2 regions of the Planococcus sp. PAMC 21323 genome follow, and region 1 is predicted to be linked to the other one. Evidence: riboswitches for the same ligand, from Rfam matches in the RefSeq annotation. Region 1 holds a riboswitch; the other holds the start of a gene.

Region 1 (7,498 bases):
CGTAGAAGGTTGTACAGCTCCTGTTTACACAACGAACTCACTTCACTCAGCTGTTGTTGAGATCATCGTGAAAAAAGATGCTTATTGCCGTTATACAACGATTCAAAACTGGGCAAACAACGTCTTTAACCTTGTAACGAAACGTGCATTTGTGTACGAAAACGGGACAATGGAATGGATTGATGGCAACATCGGTTCGAAATTGACGATGAAGTACCCGGCTGTTTACTTGAAAGGCGAAGGCGCACGTGGCATGACATTGTCAATCGCAATCGCTGGTAAAGGTCAGCATCAGGATGCTGGAGCAAAAATGGTTCACTTGGCTCCAAATACGTCTTCTTCAATTGTTTCGAAATCAATTTCAAAACAAGGCGGGAAAGTAACGTATCGCGGAATCGTTCATTTTGGACGCAAAGCAGATGGCGCACGTTCAAACATTGAATGTGACACATTAATCATGGATAACCAATCTACTTCTGATACAATTCCATACAACGAAATCTTAAACGATAACGTTTCACTGGAACACGAAGCAAAAGTTTCAAAAGTGTCTGAAGAGCAATTGTTCTACTTGATGAGCCGTGGTGTTTCTGAGCAAGAAGCAACAGAAATGATCGTAATGGGCTTTATCGAACCATTTACAAAAGAACTTCCAATGGAATATGCGGTAGAAATGAACCGTTTAATCAAGTTCGAAATGGAAGGCTCGATCGGTTAATAAATTTACATGTAACCCTTGGTGTGATCGTTTTCACGCCAAGGGTTATTTTTTATGCATAGCTTTAAATACGCAATTAATCAATTATTATAGTTTGAATTATTGTTTAATGGGTATAAGAAGAGAGTAGATAATTTTATAGGAGGAATGTTGAATATGAGTCAAAAATTCGATGCATTAAAAGAAAAGTTGAGTAATGCTGACTTAAGCGAAGCAAAAGAAGTATTGGCACAAGCAAAAGAGGCTTATGATGATGGACAAATTGATGAAACTGAAAAGAAAGAATTGATGGATTCTGCAAAATCCGTAATTACGAAAAAAGGGATAGGCGGGCTATTCTAAGTTTAAAAATTTAAGTGGTCTATTACGAATAAGCTTTGGCGTGTTTTATTACGCCAAAGCTTATTTTTTATGGGTTCAATGGGCTCTATAATAATTTTAGAAAGTACAATTGTTTCTGTAAGTTGTTTATAGTCTAGTTAAAGAAGTGTCACTAATCCATGTGTTAGCATACAACTAAAAAATAGGTGATCCCGCAGTCGTTTCTTTTTAAATAACAGGAAGACAATGTACCAAGAAATAGTACTCAAATTACTCATTTTAGATAAGCTCTTAGAAGGTAAAAGTCTCTTTAAAATAAGACGTTCTATTTGTTCTATGTTATCATAAAATAATAACGAAAATGGGGGCGGGACTATGATTTATGTAGGTTTGACGGGTTGGGGAGATCATCCGGATGTCTATAGCCCGAGCTCAAAGAAAACAGATAAATTAAGTGATTATAGTGCTCATTTTCCAATTGTTGAATTGGATTCTTCCTTTTATGCGGTTCAACCAGAACGGAATATTCGTAAGTGGATTGCGGAAACACCTGAACAATTTCAATTTGTCGTAAAAGCTTATCAAGGCATGACCGGTCATCTGCGTGGTGAAAACCCATTTGAGTCACGTGATGCCATGTTTGAAGCATTTAGTAAATCTGTACAACCTCTAAAAGAGGAAGGCAAACTAGCTATGGTGTTACTACAATTTCCACCATGGTTTGATTGTCAAAAAGAAAATGTTGAACAGCTTCGGGAAATTATCGATCGTCTTAAAGAATTTGATTTGGCAATCGAATTTCGCCATCAGTCTTGGTATGCTAATGCGATGAGTGCAAAAACGGTAGATTTTCTTCGGGACAATAATCTTATTCACTCGGTTTGTGATGAACCACAAGCAGGTGAAGGGTCTATTCCGCTTGTACCAATAGCTACTAGGAATGATAAAGTGTTACTGCGTATTCATGGTCGTAACGTCCACGGCTGGGTAAATCCTGGGGGTGGGCAAAACTGGCGAGAAGTTCGTTATTTGTATGATTACAATAACGAAGAGCTTGAGGAAATTAGTGCGGTCGTAGAGTCATTAACTAAGACTACTGAAAATGTTTATGTCGTTTTTAATAATAACTCAGGGGGACATGCAGCAGGTGATGCCAAGCAGTTCCAAAAGATGAATGGTTTAACATTTGATGGGTTATCACCAAAGCAAATGGATTTATTTGAAGGAGGATTTTAATGGTTTTCATCGTTATGGCAGTTGTTGGAGTACTATCCGGCATACTGGGTGCCCTAATTGGATTGGGTGGGGGCGTTATATTGGTGCCTGCTCTACTATTTATGGGGACTAGCTTTGCATTTTTCCCTGAACTTTCACCACAAAAAATCGTTGGACTGTCGGTTATCATGATGATTTTTACAGGACTTTCTTCAACCTTAGCCTATATGAAAGTTCGAACAGTCGATTACAAAAGTGGATTTATTTTCTTTGCAGGAAGTGCACCGGGGACAATTGTCGGTGCTTTTATTAATAAAAATTTAGATTTGCCATCTTTCAATTTATATTTTGGCATTCTTCTAGTTTTCCTGTCAATACTCCTACTGTTACGCGATCGTCTCAAAGCCGTTCGGTGGTTTGTGGACAATGGTCGCAAAACAACATTTATAGACAAACAAAATAAAGAGTACATTTACGGTTACCCGATTTGGTTTGCATTGTTATTAACATTTTTTGTAGGAGTTGCATCTGGATTGTTTGGAATCGGTGGCGGTTCTATTGTTGTACCGGCAATGATTCTGTTGTTTTTATTTCCTCCTCATGTTGCTGTTGGGACGTCAATGCTAATGGTTTTTCTATCAGCACTTGTCAATTCGGTTACACATATCTCATTAGGGAACGTTCCTTGGATATACACACTCGCAGTTGTGCCAGGTGCTTATATCGGTGCAAAAGTTGGTGCAGCGTTAAACAAACGTCTCAATTCAGAAGTATTAGTAACTATTCTACGAATTGTGCTTCTCGTGCTTGGGCTACGTTCAATTTACGAAGGAATATTCAGCAGTTAAAGAGGTGTTTTCATGAGTGAAACGATTCATATTTATCATACAAATGATTTGCATAGTCATTTTACAAATTGGCCGCGTATAAAGTCATTTTTAGCAGAACGAAAAAGATGGCACGAAGAAGAAGGCGATGTTTGTCTTGTTTTGGATATTGGCGACCATGTTGATCGCTCTCATCCTTATACAGAAGGTACAGCTGGTAAAGGCAATGTTCAATTGCTAAACGAAGCAAATTACGATGCGGTCACAATCGGTAATAACGAAGGTATAACGTTGTCGAAAGATGAGTTGGATGATTTGTATGTTCAGGCTAAGTTTGATGTTGTGGTTTCAAATCTATTTGATTTGCAAGGCAACCGACCAAAATGGGCAAAACCATACAAAATTATTCAAACAGCAAGTGGGACACGTATAGGTTTGATTGGTGCTACTGCTGAATTTACTCCGTTTTACCGCAAACTGGGATGGCAAATCACCGACGCGAAAAGAGCCATCATTCAATCGGTAGAAGAAATTAAAGACAAAACCGATTTGATTGTTTGTTTGTCTCATTTAGGCATTAAAGAGGATGAGTTATTGGCAGAACTTTGCCCGCAAATTAATATTATTTTAGGTGCGCATACTCATCATGTTTTTCATGATGGAAAATGGCAAGGTAATACATTACTTGGCGCTGCTGGGAAATTCGGATTTTTTGTTGGTCATATTACAGTAGAGAAGGATTTCAAAAAAACTTCTGCTCGATTAGTTGAAGTATCCAGACTATGCGAAGTTCAAGAAAAGTTCGATGAACATCTCATTGAACAAGGAAGAATTCAAATGAATGAACTTGTATTTCGGAGTGATAAAGAGTTGAAAGCAGAATGGTTCAAGGATTCAGAGCTTGCAACTTTATTTGGTGAAGCGATGATTGAATTTACAGGTGCTGATTGTGCACTATTCAATGCGGGAATATTTATGGAAGACTTACACGAAGGAGAAATGACACGTTATAACTTTCACAAGATGTTGCCACATCCCATCAATCCATGTGTCGTCGAGCTAAGTGGTGCAGAGCTAAAAGAAATTTATTTGCAATCCTTGAATTCTGAATGGCCTCAACTTGAGTTAAAAGGAATGGGATTCCGAGGAGCGGTGTTTGGCAAAATGATTCATTTAAATATGGAGCTTATTGATCGCCGTTTATATATAGGGGACCGAAGAGTTGTACATGATCAAATTTATCAGTTGGTTACATTAGACATGCTGACATTCGGCTATTTTTTCCCGAGTTTGAAAAGAGCTAGGAAAACATATTATATGCCAGAATTTCTACGTGACGTGTTTGGTCAATATTTTCGTAGTAAAGCATTAAAGTAGTAGAGGCGGTTAGAATAAACATTCAGTTGATATTAGCGTGAATTTGGGCTATGCTTAAAAGGAAAGTTATAATGGTGGGTAGAGGCTGCAAAACTGATCAGTAGGGTGCGCGAGTTTGACCGCGTTGAACGTATCTGAAAGGAAGTTTTGCCGAAATTTACTTCTTATGGTCATAAGAAGTAGGTTGGGGGCATTCTGAAAAAGAATGTCACTGTCATTTAAGCAATTGCTTAAATGGAGGGCTACAGGGTTGTTTGATGTTTTACCGCACAGACGAATTGTAGAAAGCTGACTTTATCCAACTGGAGAGGTCAGCTTTTTTTTCTCAATTTCACCCATCAAAAATAAGGAGGAGTTAATATGGAGAATACGATTTTTTCGATTTTGCCACCGATTATTGCAATTGTAATGGTCTTACTAACACGTCGCGTCCTTTTATCGTTAGGCGCAGGGATTGTGGCAGCAGCTATTATTCTTACATGGTTTGCACCACTAGAAGCCTTACAGGAACTTTTCACATCATTCGCAATTATTTTTTGGGATGGCGGATTTAACGCCTATAACGTCTTTATCCTTTTGTTTCTCTTACTGTTAGGTGTAATTACGGCATTTGTTAGTCTCTCAGGAGGCAGTCATGCTTTCGCTGAATGGGCATCAACTCACATTAAATCTCGCCGTGGTGCAAAAGTATTAACAGTTGTTCTTGGCATGGTCATCTTTATCGATGATTATTTCAACGCATTGGCTGTTGGACAAGTAGCGCGTCCGATTACGGACAAATACAAAGTTTCACGTGCCAAGCTGGCTTACTTTATCGATTCGACTGCAGCACCTGTCTGTGTGGTGTCACCCGTATCAAGTTGGGGAGCAGCGATTATCGGTATCATTGCAACGATTTTAGCAGGTCAAACTTTCGTGGAATATTCTGCACTTGAGGCATTTCTTTGGATGGCACCAATGAACTTTTATGTAGTCGCTTCTCTTGCTATCGTCTTTTTCGTCGCAGTTCGCGATGTTGATTTTGGTGAAATGAAAAAACACGAAGTACTAGCTATTTCTAAAGGACAGCTTTTCGATCCTGAAAAAACAATTCCGGGCGAAATGAAAGAGGAATTTCCGACTCATTCACATGGTCATGTGAGAGATTTGTTACTTCCTATTTTGCTGTTGATCGTCGGAACGGTAGTTGCGATGATTTGGACGGGCTACCAAAATGCTGGCCAAGTGGTTGATATTTGGTTGATTTTTGAAAATACAGATGTGCCGGCTTCACTATTGGTAGGCGGACTTCTTGGAGCATTAACCTCTATAATTCTTTATTCGCTTCAAATGAAAGTTAATAAAACAGCCAACTTGGGTTGGATTGGCAAAGGAATTTGGGCTGGAATCAAGTCCATGATGGGAGCAGTATTAATCCTGGTATTCGCTTGGTCATTAACTTCCTTGATCGGTTCATTAGAAACAGGAACATACTTAGCTGGTGTCGTTTCTGACGGCAATGTCCCTACAGCGATTTTGCCAGTTCTGTTATTTGTTTTAGCAGGAGTTATGGCTTTTTCTACTGGAACGTCATGGGGCTCTTTTGGTATACTTTTACCGATTGCTGGAACAATTATGATCGAAGCAGAGCCTGCGCTATTATTGCCAGCACTATCTGCAGTTTTAGCAGGAGCAGTATTCGGTGATCATTGTTCACCGATTTCTGATACGACTATCTTGTCTTCAACAGGAGCAGGAAGTAATCATATGGACCATGTCTTAACCCAAATACCTTACGCATTAACTGCTGCTGGTATCGCTGCAATCGGGTACATTGTCATAGGTTTCACTGGTTCTTTGTTACTGTCATTAGGTGCTGTACTAATCGTTCTAGCAGTACTGTTTGTAGTATGGTCCCAACGGACAACTATTATTGAAAAACAGCAAAATAATTTATAGAAGTAAGGCAGAGGAGCTTATCCTCTGCCTTTTTACTTTTGCTACAATAGTTTTTTTCAATTAAATTTCGAAATCATCTTTACATTAAAGCGCTCTCTCGGTATACTAATTTTAGATTAGTAAATAATCTGAAAACAAACAAAATTCCTATTTTTATGTAAAAAGAATGGGAATACTAAGGGGGAAGAGAGATGGAACGTTCGCAATGGGGTACACGTGCCGGTTTTATCATGGCAGCCGTCGGCTCTGCAGTAGGTTTAGGTAACATTTGGCGTTTTCCATATGTTGCGTATGAAAATGGTGGGGGTGCCTTTTTTATACCATACCTATTTGCATTATTGACTGCCGGTATACCAATATTAATTTTAGAATTCACGATCGGCCATAAGTATAGAGGGTCAGCACCGTTATCATTTTTCCGAATGGGCGGTAGAAAATTAGAGTGGCTTGGTTGGTGGGCAGTGTTTGTGTCCTTTGTTATATCCGTGTACTATGCCGTTATTATTGCTTGGGCAATGCGCTATACTATTTTTTCTTTCAATCAGGCATGGGGTACAGATACACAAGACTTCTTATTCAATGAATTTTTACAACTTACAGTTAGTCCAGGGCAAACAGGTGGGATTGTCTGGGGTGTGTTTATTCCTTTAGTTCTTGTTTGGGCGATTACACTCGGGATTTTACTTGCCGGTGTTAAAAAAGGAATTGAAATGGCTAACCGAATTTTCATCCCAACGTTAGTTATTATTTTCTTAGCAGTGGTAATTCGAGCAATTACACTAGATGGTGCTTTGATTGGATTGGAAGCGTTTTTCCAACCTGATTTTACTGCCATTATGAATCCATCGGTTTGGGTCGCAGCTTATGGACATATCTTCTTTAGTTTATCTGTAGCATTTGCGATCATGATCACTTATTCATCGTATTTACCGAAGAAATCAGATATCACGAATAATGCATTTATTACAGGGTTTGCTAACTCAAGCTTTGAATTACTTGCAGGTATCGGAATTTTCGCAGCACTTGGATTTATGGCGACACAACAAGGAGTTCCAGTTTCTGAAGTAGCTTCAGCGGGTGTCGGCTTAGCATTTGTTGTATT
Region 2 (7,498 bases), 1.3 Mb from region 1:
GACCTTGAACAATCGTATCCAAGAAAATTTCGGCTTCCGGGAAACGCTCACGTAACTCAGGCTGCCATTTATCGATAAAGTCAGCAGCCGTTGTTTCATCACGGTTAATTCGTAATACCACTTGACCCGTATTGCCGCCCGTATTGTTCATGGATGAAGCAAACAAGTTCGGTAAGCCTTCTCCTGAGAAAATAGAGATTTCAGCAATATTATCATCTTCAGCCCCGACTTCTTCTGTTAAGTTAGCAAGAAATTTGTCCGTATCTTCAATCGTTGTGCCTTCTGCAAGGCGGACATTCATGGTCACTTCTTCACGGTCGGCTGCTGGGAAAAATTCAAACGGTGTAAAGAGTGCAAGTGACAATAATCCTGTCGCTATTAACAATCCGCTTGCTCCAACAATGAGTGGGCGTTTTAAGACACCACGTAAAACTTTATTGGAATAAAACAATGCAATTTTTTCGAGTGGTTTTCCTAAAAATCCAGGAGTTTCTGATACTTTGTTTGCTTTTCGTTTTGTTTTTAAATATTGCATCATCGGTACAAGTGTAATCGACAAAATCGTTGATGCAATGATTGTTGTAATTAAAATACTTGGCAAGGCTTTGATAAATGCGCCATTGCCACCTGACAAGAGCAGTAATGGTGTAAATGTAACGACGATCGCCAAACTAGAGGCAATAATTGACGGATACACTTCACGAACGCCGGTAATCGCGCCAGTAAGCGCAGAATCCCCTAATTTATACCGTCGCTGAATATTATCGTTTACGACAATGCTGTCATCGACTAAAATCCCGATTGCGATAATGAGACCGATCACTGAAATCTGGTTTAAATCGACGCCTAACCACGGAATTGGAATCATCCCGATCAAGACAGAAGCCAGTACCGTTAACGCAACCGCAAACGATCCAAACAATGTCAATCCGGCTGTCGTAACGATTAAAACAGCGAGTACAGCAATTGCCAATGAAACATAAAGACTGTCAAAGATTTTATTGACACTTTCTGCTTGAGATACGTATTTTTCAGCTTGAACACCCGCAGGCAATTCGGCTGTAAATTCTTCGATGACGCTAGTTACTTTTTTATCAACTGCAGGAACATCTTGTGCTGTCTGCAAAAAGACCGTGTATGAAATGGCGTTTTCGCCTTCAAATGTCACAATATCTTTCGTTTGTTGATCGATTATTTCAATCGTTGCAACATCTGCAAGTGGAACTGCAGCAGCACCAACTTGTAGTTCTTTTAGTTTCTCAATGCCTTGTCCTTGTTGCACAGTTAAGCTCACTTGCTCGTTGCCATTGTCATGTGTGCCAAGAGACAGTGGTTGATTTGCTTGTTGAAGCGATTGGAGTACTTCAAATGGCTGAAGCTGATTTGCCGCTAGCTTTTCGCTATCGAGCTCAATTAACACTTCTTGTGCGTTTAAGCCTTTAATAGTCGTCCCAGCAACGCCAGAAACAACTTCTACCTTTTTAGACAAAGCTGACAAAGTTTTTTCCATATCAGCTAACTCTTCTGTATCTCCGTAAAACATATACGATACCAAAGGCGAAGTGAAGCTCAATTTTTCAACGCTTGGTTCTTGTGCGTTATCAGGGAATTCCGAAGCTGCGCTACTTGCTTGTTGTTGAAGGCTATTAACGAACTCATCTGGATTTTCTCCATCCTCTATTTCTAATGTAATAATAGAAGCAGAATTAGAAGAAATCGATTGCAACGAGGCAATGCCATCTACTTTTTGAATTTCACGTTCAAGTGGGTTCGTAATAGAAGTTTCGACTTCCTCAGGTCCCGCACCTGGCAAAATTGTTGATATTAGTACGAGGCTTGACGGTGTTTCTGGAATTTCACGTTGCGGCAATGTAATAAAGACATATGCGCCAACAATCGACAAAATTAAAATTAAAAATATGAATAACTTGCTACGATCTAATATGTATTTCATTATTCCGCCCCCTCCACTTTTTTGTATAATAATTGTATAACTACAAAATTAAAAACACTAGCAATAAAGCTCAAAAACCAGATGGAATATCCATCTGGTTTATAAGTTTGGCATTTGCTGCTGCTTTAGCCAATACGCAGCGATAAATAATAACAGCGGCAACAAAATAGACATTCGGAACCAAATGCCTTCTCCACCCCAAAAAATCAGCGCCATTGGAGGTAGAAGTGCAATCCCGCTCCAAGCCAGTGCTTTCCATGATCGTTTCCATAGACCGACAATCGCCAATATAATTGACACAATCACCAGTGACCATAGCAAAATCCCAACCAGGAAAAAGCTCACGTTAACGCGCCTCCGTTCATCACCTTACTTAATGAATGTATACCCGATTTGCAAAATAAACATACACTATTATAAAAAAAGACAGCCTTTTCGGCTGCCTTCTCACTTACATTTTTATAGGTTTTGGAAAAACAAACGAATGACATCCAAGCCACCAATAACGTTACCTGCAGCAGTACCTAGATTAGTCAACACGACTACCAACAAGACACGTGTGACTTTATTGTCCCAAAATCCTTTGAGAGTAAAGACGTCTTTCGACAGGGTTTGGAAATCCCCAACGTTCGGGCGACGAACATAAGCCTGGGCCAGCCCAGAAAACCAGCCAGCAGCCAAAAGAGGATGCAAGGCACCAATCGGTCCTCCAACAAATGCGGTCAAAATCGCCAATGGATGACCAAATGCAATGGCTGCTCCAATTGCGCCGAGACAGGCTGTCCAAAGAATCCAACTAATTGTCTGATCGATACCAGCTGCCGGGTTGTTCATGAACGTAATAGCAATCATCGCAACAAGCGCCAACGGAATCGCCCAACCGATAATTTTCGGCCATTTTGATTTTGGTGGAACTTGTGATAGTTCTTCTAGGTCGTGATTGTTGTGAACTTCTTTTATGATTCCTGGAATATGCGCTGCACCAAGTACAGCGACGATTTTTTTACCAGGCGCATCTTTAATCTTCTGTGCCAAGTATTGATCTCGCTCATCGATAAGCGGTGTTTTTAGCTTAGGGAAAGCTTGTGTAAAGTCATCCATCACAGCGTTTAACGTGTCTTGCGACTTCATCTTTTCCAGATCTTCTTCTGAAATGGTTTCCTTACTGAAAATACTAAAGAATACAGAAGTCAGCAATTGTGCTTTTCCCATAAAACCGATATTTCCCCAAATGCGCGAAAACGTCACCTGAATATTGCGATCAGCTAGTACAAGTTCTGCTCCAACTTCTTTAGCAGAGGCAATTCCTTGAATCATTTCTTGTCCTGGTTTAATGCCAAACTGATCTGCAAGTCGGTTTTGAAATGAAGAAATGGCTAAGTTCATCAATAGTAAACTTGATTTTTTCTCTTTTATTACTTTGAAAATGTCGGTTTCTTTCCATTTGCTATCTTGCGTTACCGATTCATAGCGTTGTGCATCTAATTCGATACAAACGGAATCCGGTTGTTCCGCCTCAATAACTTCTTTAACCTGTTCAGCACTGGCTTTTGAAACATGCGCCGTACCAATTAAGATCAATTCTTTTTCGCCGTATTCTAAGCGTGTAATATTATCCTCGACCATATTGTACTTCCTTCATAGAACTATATTTCTTCTCATCTCAGATGAAAAGACTGTCTATTCTTTATAATGAATTAGAATAGCAAAAATATCAATGCTCGACCCTCTCCTTTAGTAGAGAAAAACAGGAAAGGTCACAAATCAGTTGCGTTAAACGTATCGCCATCTTTTAAATTACCTGATTTGAATCCTTTTTTAAACCAGCGCTGACGTTGTTCTGAGCTGCCATGTGTAAAGCTTTCCGGTACGACGTAACCACGCGAACGTTGTTGAATGGTATCGTCTCCTACAGCACTCGCTGCCGTTAAAGCTTCTTGCAAGTCACCTTCTTCTAAATAACCCATGCCTTGCGCATGATGTGCCCAAACACCTGATAAATAATCTGCTTGAAGTTCTAAGCGAACCTGCACTTTATTGTATTCTTCTTCACTTAATTGATTGCGTAGTGGCTGCACCTCTTCCATGACACCGAGTAAGTTTTGAACATGATGACCGACTTCATGTGCTACGACATAAGCCATCGCAAAATCTCCTGGTGCTTGGAATTGCGTCTGGAGTTCATTATAAAAACTTAAATCGATATAAAGTTTGTAATCGCCCGGACAATAAAACGGACCAACCGATGCTCCCGCTGTTCCGCAAGCCGATTCAACACTTCCTGTATACAACACAAGTGTCGGCTCTACATACTCCATGCCTTCTTCTGCAAAAACTTCTGTCCATACGTCTTCCGTGTCTGCAAGAACGACCGATACAAATTCAGCCAACTCTTCTTCTTCAGCTGTTGCTTCGTAAGGCTGACTGGACGTCGTTCCTGACGAGCCACCTAATTGATCCATAATAACACCTGGGTCGCCTCCTAAAAATGCGACTAGCAGTACGATTAAAATACCTCCGATACCACCTCCGGCTACAATCGCTCCACCTTTACCTCTTCGATCTTCAACATTTCTGCTGGTCTTTCTACCTTTCCATTCCATAGGGGTCCCTCGTTTCACAATGGTTTTATAGTTAGCATACCCTTAATCACTTTGGTTTTAATCCATTTTAGGTAGACGATAAACTAAAAATCGCTCACGCGGATCTTTATGAAAATCGGGTAAAGTAATTTCTTCTATTAATTGAAACGCCGTACTCGTTTCCAAGTAATCGTTATACTCTTGTGAAGCAAAAAATAAAACCACATCAACCGATCGTGGAGCTTGTTCAGCAGAGCGCAATATTTGATTGAGAAAAGAGATAAACACTTGGGCTGAAAAAGGATTAAAAAAATAAAACTTATTGTCTTGATCTGCAATTTGATAGTCCTGCGCTAAACAATTATAGAAGTCAATGCTCGGCCCCGCGCCTTTATGCTGAGTGAGATAAGATTTTTTATTTTCGAGAGCTTGAGCGTGGAATGCAGGATTCATCTCAATTCCCACACTTTTTGCACCGAAAAAATGATGAACGTAAAAGTTTAAGCGTCCCTTACCAGATCCAACATCCACTAATTGATCTTGCGCAGTTAAACGATAATCCTCGAACAGGATATCGAGTAAATCATAGGGAGTTGGCTCGTAACGGTTATGGTGTAAAGAATCAGTAAATCCTTTTTGGTGTTCGGCAGTTACTATATTTAGTCGGTGATCGTATATTTGGTCATTCACTTTAGCTCACTCCTCTCTTATAAATTTTACGTATTTTATCTTGCAATTAACAGATATTTTTGTTATAGTACAGCTAATTCAATATTTCTTGCTCCATTTTTATGGAGTAGGATAGAGGCGCAAAAACCATCAGTACGCAAAACGAGGACGATGAGGTCCATTGACGTTTGCCGAAAGGGGGATTTGCCGAAGTGACGGAAAACTCATATTTCCGTGCGCTGGGTCTGTATTTAACAAATACAGGACTGTCATATAGGAAACTATATGGAGGGCTATCTGATGCACAGGAACGAATGGTAAACATTGTTTCTACTGCAGCAACGGGACCCCCTGTTGCTGCTTTTTTGTTTATTCCTGACTGGCCCCTCACCTCTAAGCTACGAAAAAATTAGAAAAGGGTGTGTTGTTTATGAATTTCGGCCAAATCATCACAGCAATGGTAACACCGTTCGACCTTCAAGGAGAAATCGATTTCCCAGCAACCAAAAAATTAATCGAGCATTTAATCGCGAACGGATCTGATGGACTTGTCGTCGCAGGTACAACAGGCGAATCACCTACCTTATCAATCGAGGAAAAAGTAGAGTTATTCCAATTTACTGTAAATACAGTCGCTGGACGAATTCCAGTTATTGCAGGAACGGGATCCAATAATACACGCGCTTCTATTTCATTGACGCAACAAGCAGAAGAAGTCGGCGTTGATGGTGTCATGCTCGTTACGCCTTATTATAATAAACCTTCACAAGAAGGCATGTTCCAACATTTCCAAGCGATTGCCGAGTCTACAAATTTACCAGTCATGCTTTATAACATACCTGGTCGTAGTGTAGTCAATTTGTCTCCAGAGACAATCATTCGCCTATCTCAAATTAGCAATATTGTTTCGGTTAAAGAAGCGAGTGGCGATTTGGACGCAGCGGCAGAAATTATCGAAAATACAGCAGATTCATTTTCAGTTTATAGCGGTGATGACAGTTTAACATTGCCGATGCTATCAATCGGTGGCACTGGAATTGTTTCGGTTTCTGCACATATTATCGGTAACGATATGCAAGACATGATGACGAGCTTTCTAACAGGTGACGTCAAAACAGCAGCAGCTATTCATAGACGTTTATTGCCAACGATGAAAGCATTGTTTGCTGCCCCAAACCCAACTCCAGTTAAAGCGGCTCTCAACATCACGGGCGTTCAAGTAGGTGGCGTTCGCTTGCCGATGATTCCATTATCTGAAGAAGAAACTTTAACGTTACGTGCATCTTTACCTGATTTACATTCTGAAGCAGTAACAAACTAATATAAAAAACGCTGAAGTTTGTAAACTTCAGCGTTTTTTATTGATTTACCAACTCGCTTTTTTTACACCTGGAATTTGTCCTTTATGTGCTAGTTCTCGGAAAATGATGCGGGACATTCCAAATTTACGCATGTATCCTCTTGGTCTTCCGGTCACGCCACAACGATTTTTCAAACGTGTTGGCGAAGAATCTTTCGGCAATGCTGCTAGCGCCTGAAAATCTCTATTTTCTTTGAGTTCTTGTCGCCGATCTGCAAATTTTTCTACAAGTAATTGCTGTTTATCGTGCCTTGCCACTTTCGATTTTTTAGCCATTTCATCACTTCTCATTATTCGTAATTATTACGATTTAAATATTAAAAAAATTATTTTGTTTCACGATGAACAGTAACTTTCTTAAGACGTGGACTGTATTTTTTCAATTCAATACGTTCAGGATTTGTCCGCTTATTTTTAGTTGTACTGTAATTTCGATCTCCTGTTTCTGTGCATGCCAGTGTTATATTAACTCTCATTATATTTCCTCCTATACTTTAAAACTTAGTTTTTATAAATAGTAATAATTACGTTTTATAGTGTATAAAAAAAGAAACAAGAAAGCAAGCTTTTATTTTAAACTTTAAGATCCGGTTAAAATCTACTTTCAACAAAAAGGGTTTGTTATAAAAAACATCAGGGTACATAATCATTAACTTACTTTACAAATGATTTATCATAATTTAGGAGGAATTCGAGATGACTAACGAAGGAACAACATTAATCCAAGCATACGATGTGCAAGCAGAGGTTTTGCACAAAATTAACGAATTAAAAGCACAAGGCTTTAAAGAGGAAGATATGTACGTAATTGCCAAGCACGACGAGCAACTAACTATGGTTCAAGGACAAACCAATGTTCATTTAGACGCGCAAGAAGATGAGAATATTATGAGTAAATTCAAAGCGTTTATATCTGGTGAGGATTCTACCCGC

Evidence for each region. A riboswitch is a leader RNA that binds a small molecule or an ion and turns the genes downstream of it on or off. The one in region 1 is predicted to bind lysine.
Region 2: linked by a shared signal. The riboswitch ahead of dapA (4-hydroxy-tetrahydrodipicolinate synthase) and the one ahead of PLANO_RS04885 (Na+/H+ antiporter NhaC family protein) in region 1 are both predicted to bind lysine.

Annotation. Positions count from the first base shown of each region.
Region 1 covers NZ_CP009129.1:972,615-980,112, forward strand. The annotation lists gene sufB (Fe-S cluster assembly protein SufB) at 1-718, shown strand, start outside; gene PLANO_RS04865 (hypothetical protein) at 875-1,060, shown strand; gene PLANO_RS04870 (DUF72 domain-containing protein) at 1,415-2,275, shown strand; gene PLANO_RS04875 (sulfite exporter TauE/SafE family protein) at 2,275-3,102, shown strand; gene PLANO_RS04880 (bifunctional metallophosphatase/5'-nucleotidase) at 3,115-4,458, shown strand; lysine riboswitch at 4,530-4,711, shown strand; gene PLANO_RS04885 (Na+/H+ antiporter NhaC family protein) at 4,819-6,396, shown strand; gene PLANO_RS04890 (sodium-dependent transporter) at 6,588-7,498, shown strand, end outside.
Region 2 covers NZ_CP009129.1:2,832,700-2,840,197, forward strand. The annotation lists gene PLANO_RS13955 (efflux RND transporter permease subunit) at 1-1,954, opposite strand, end outside; gene PLANO_RS13960 (hypothetical protein) at 2,054-2,299, opposite strand; gene PLANO_RS13965 (TraB/GumN family protein) at 2,414-3,580, opposite strand; gene ypfJ (KPN_02809 family neutral zinc metallopeptidase) at 3,712-4,557, opposite strand; gene PLANO_RS13975 (class I SAM-dependent methyltransferase) at 4,615-5,226, opposite strand; lysine riboswitch at 5,331-5,509, shown strand; gene dapA (4-hydroxy-tetrahydrodipicolinate synthase) at 5,636-6,526, shown strand; gene rpsN (30S ribosomal protein S14) at 6,572-6,841, opposite strand; gene rpmG (50S ribosomal protein L33) at 6,892-7,041, opposite strand; gene PLANO_RS14000 (YflT domain-containing protein) at 7,262-7,498, shown strand, end outside.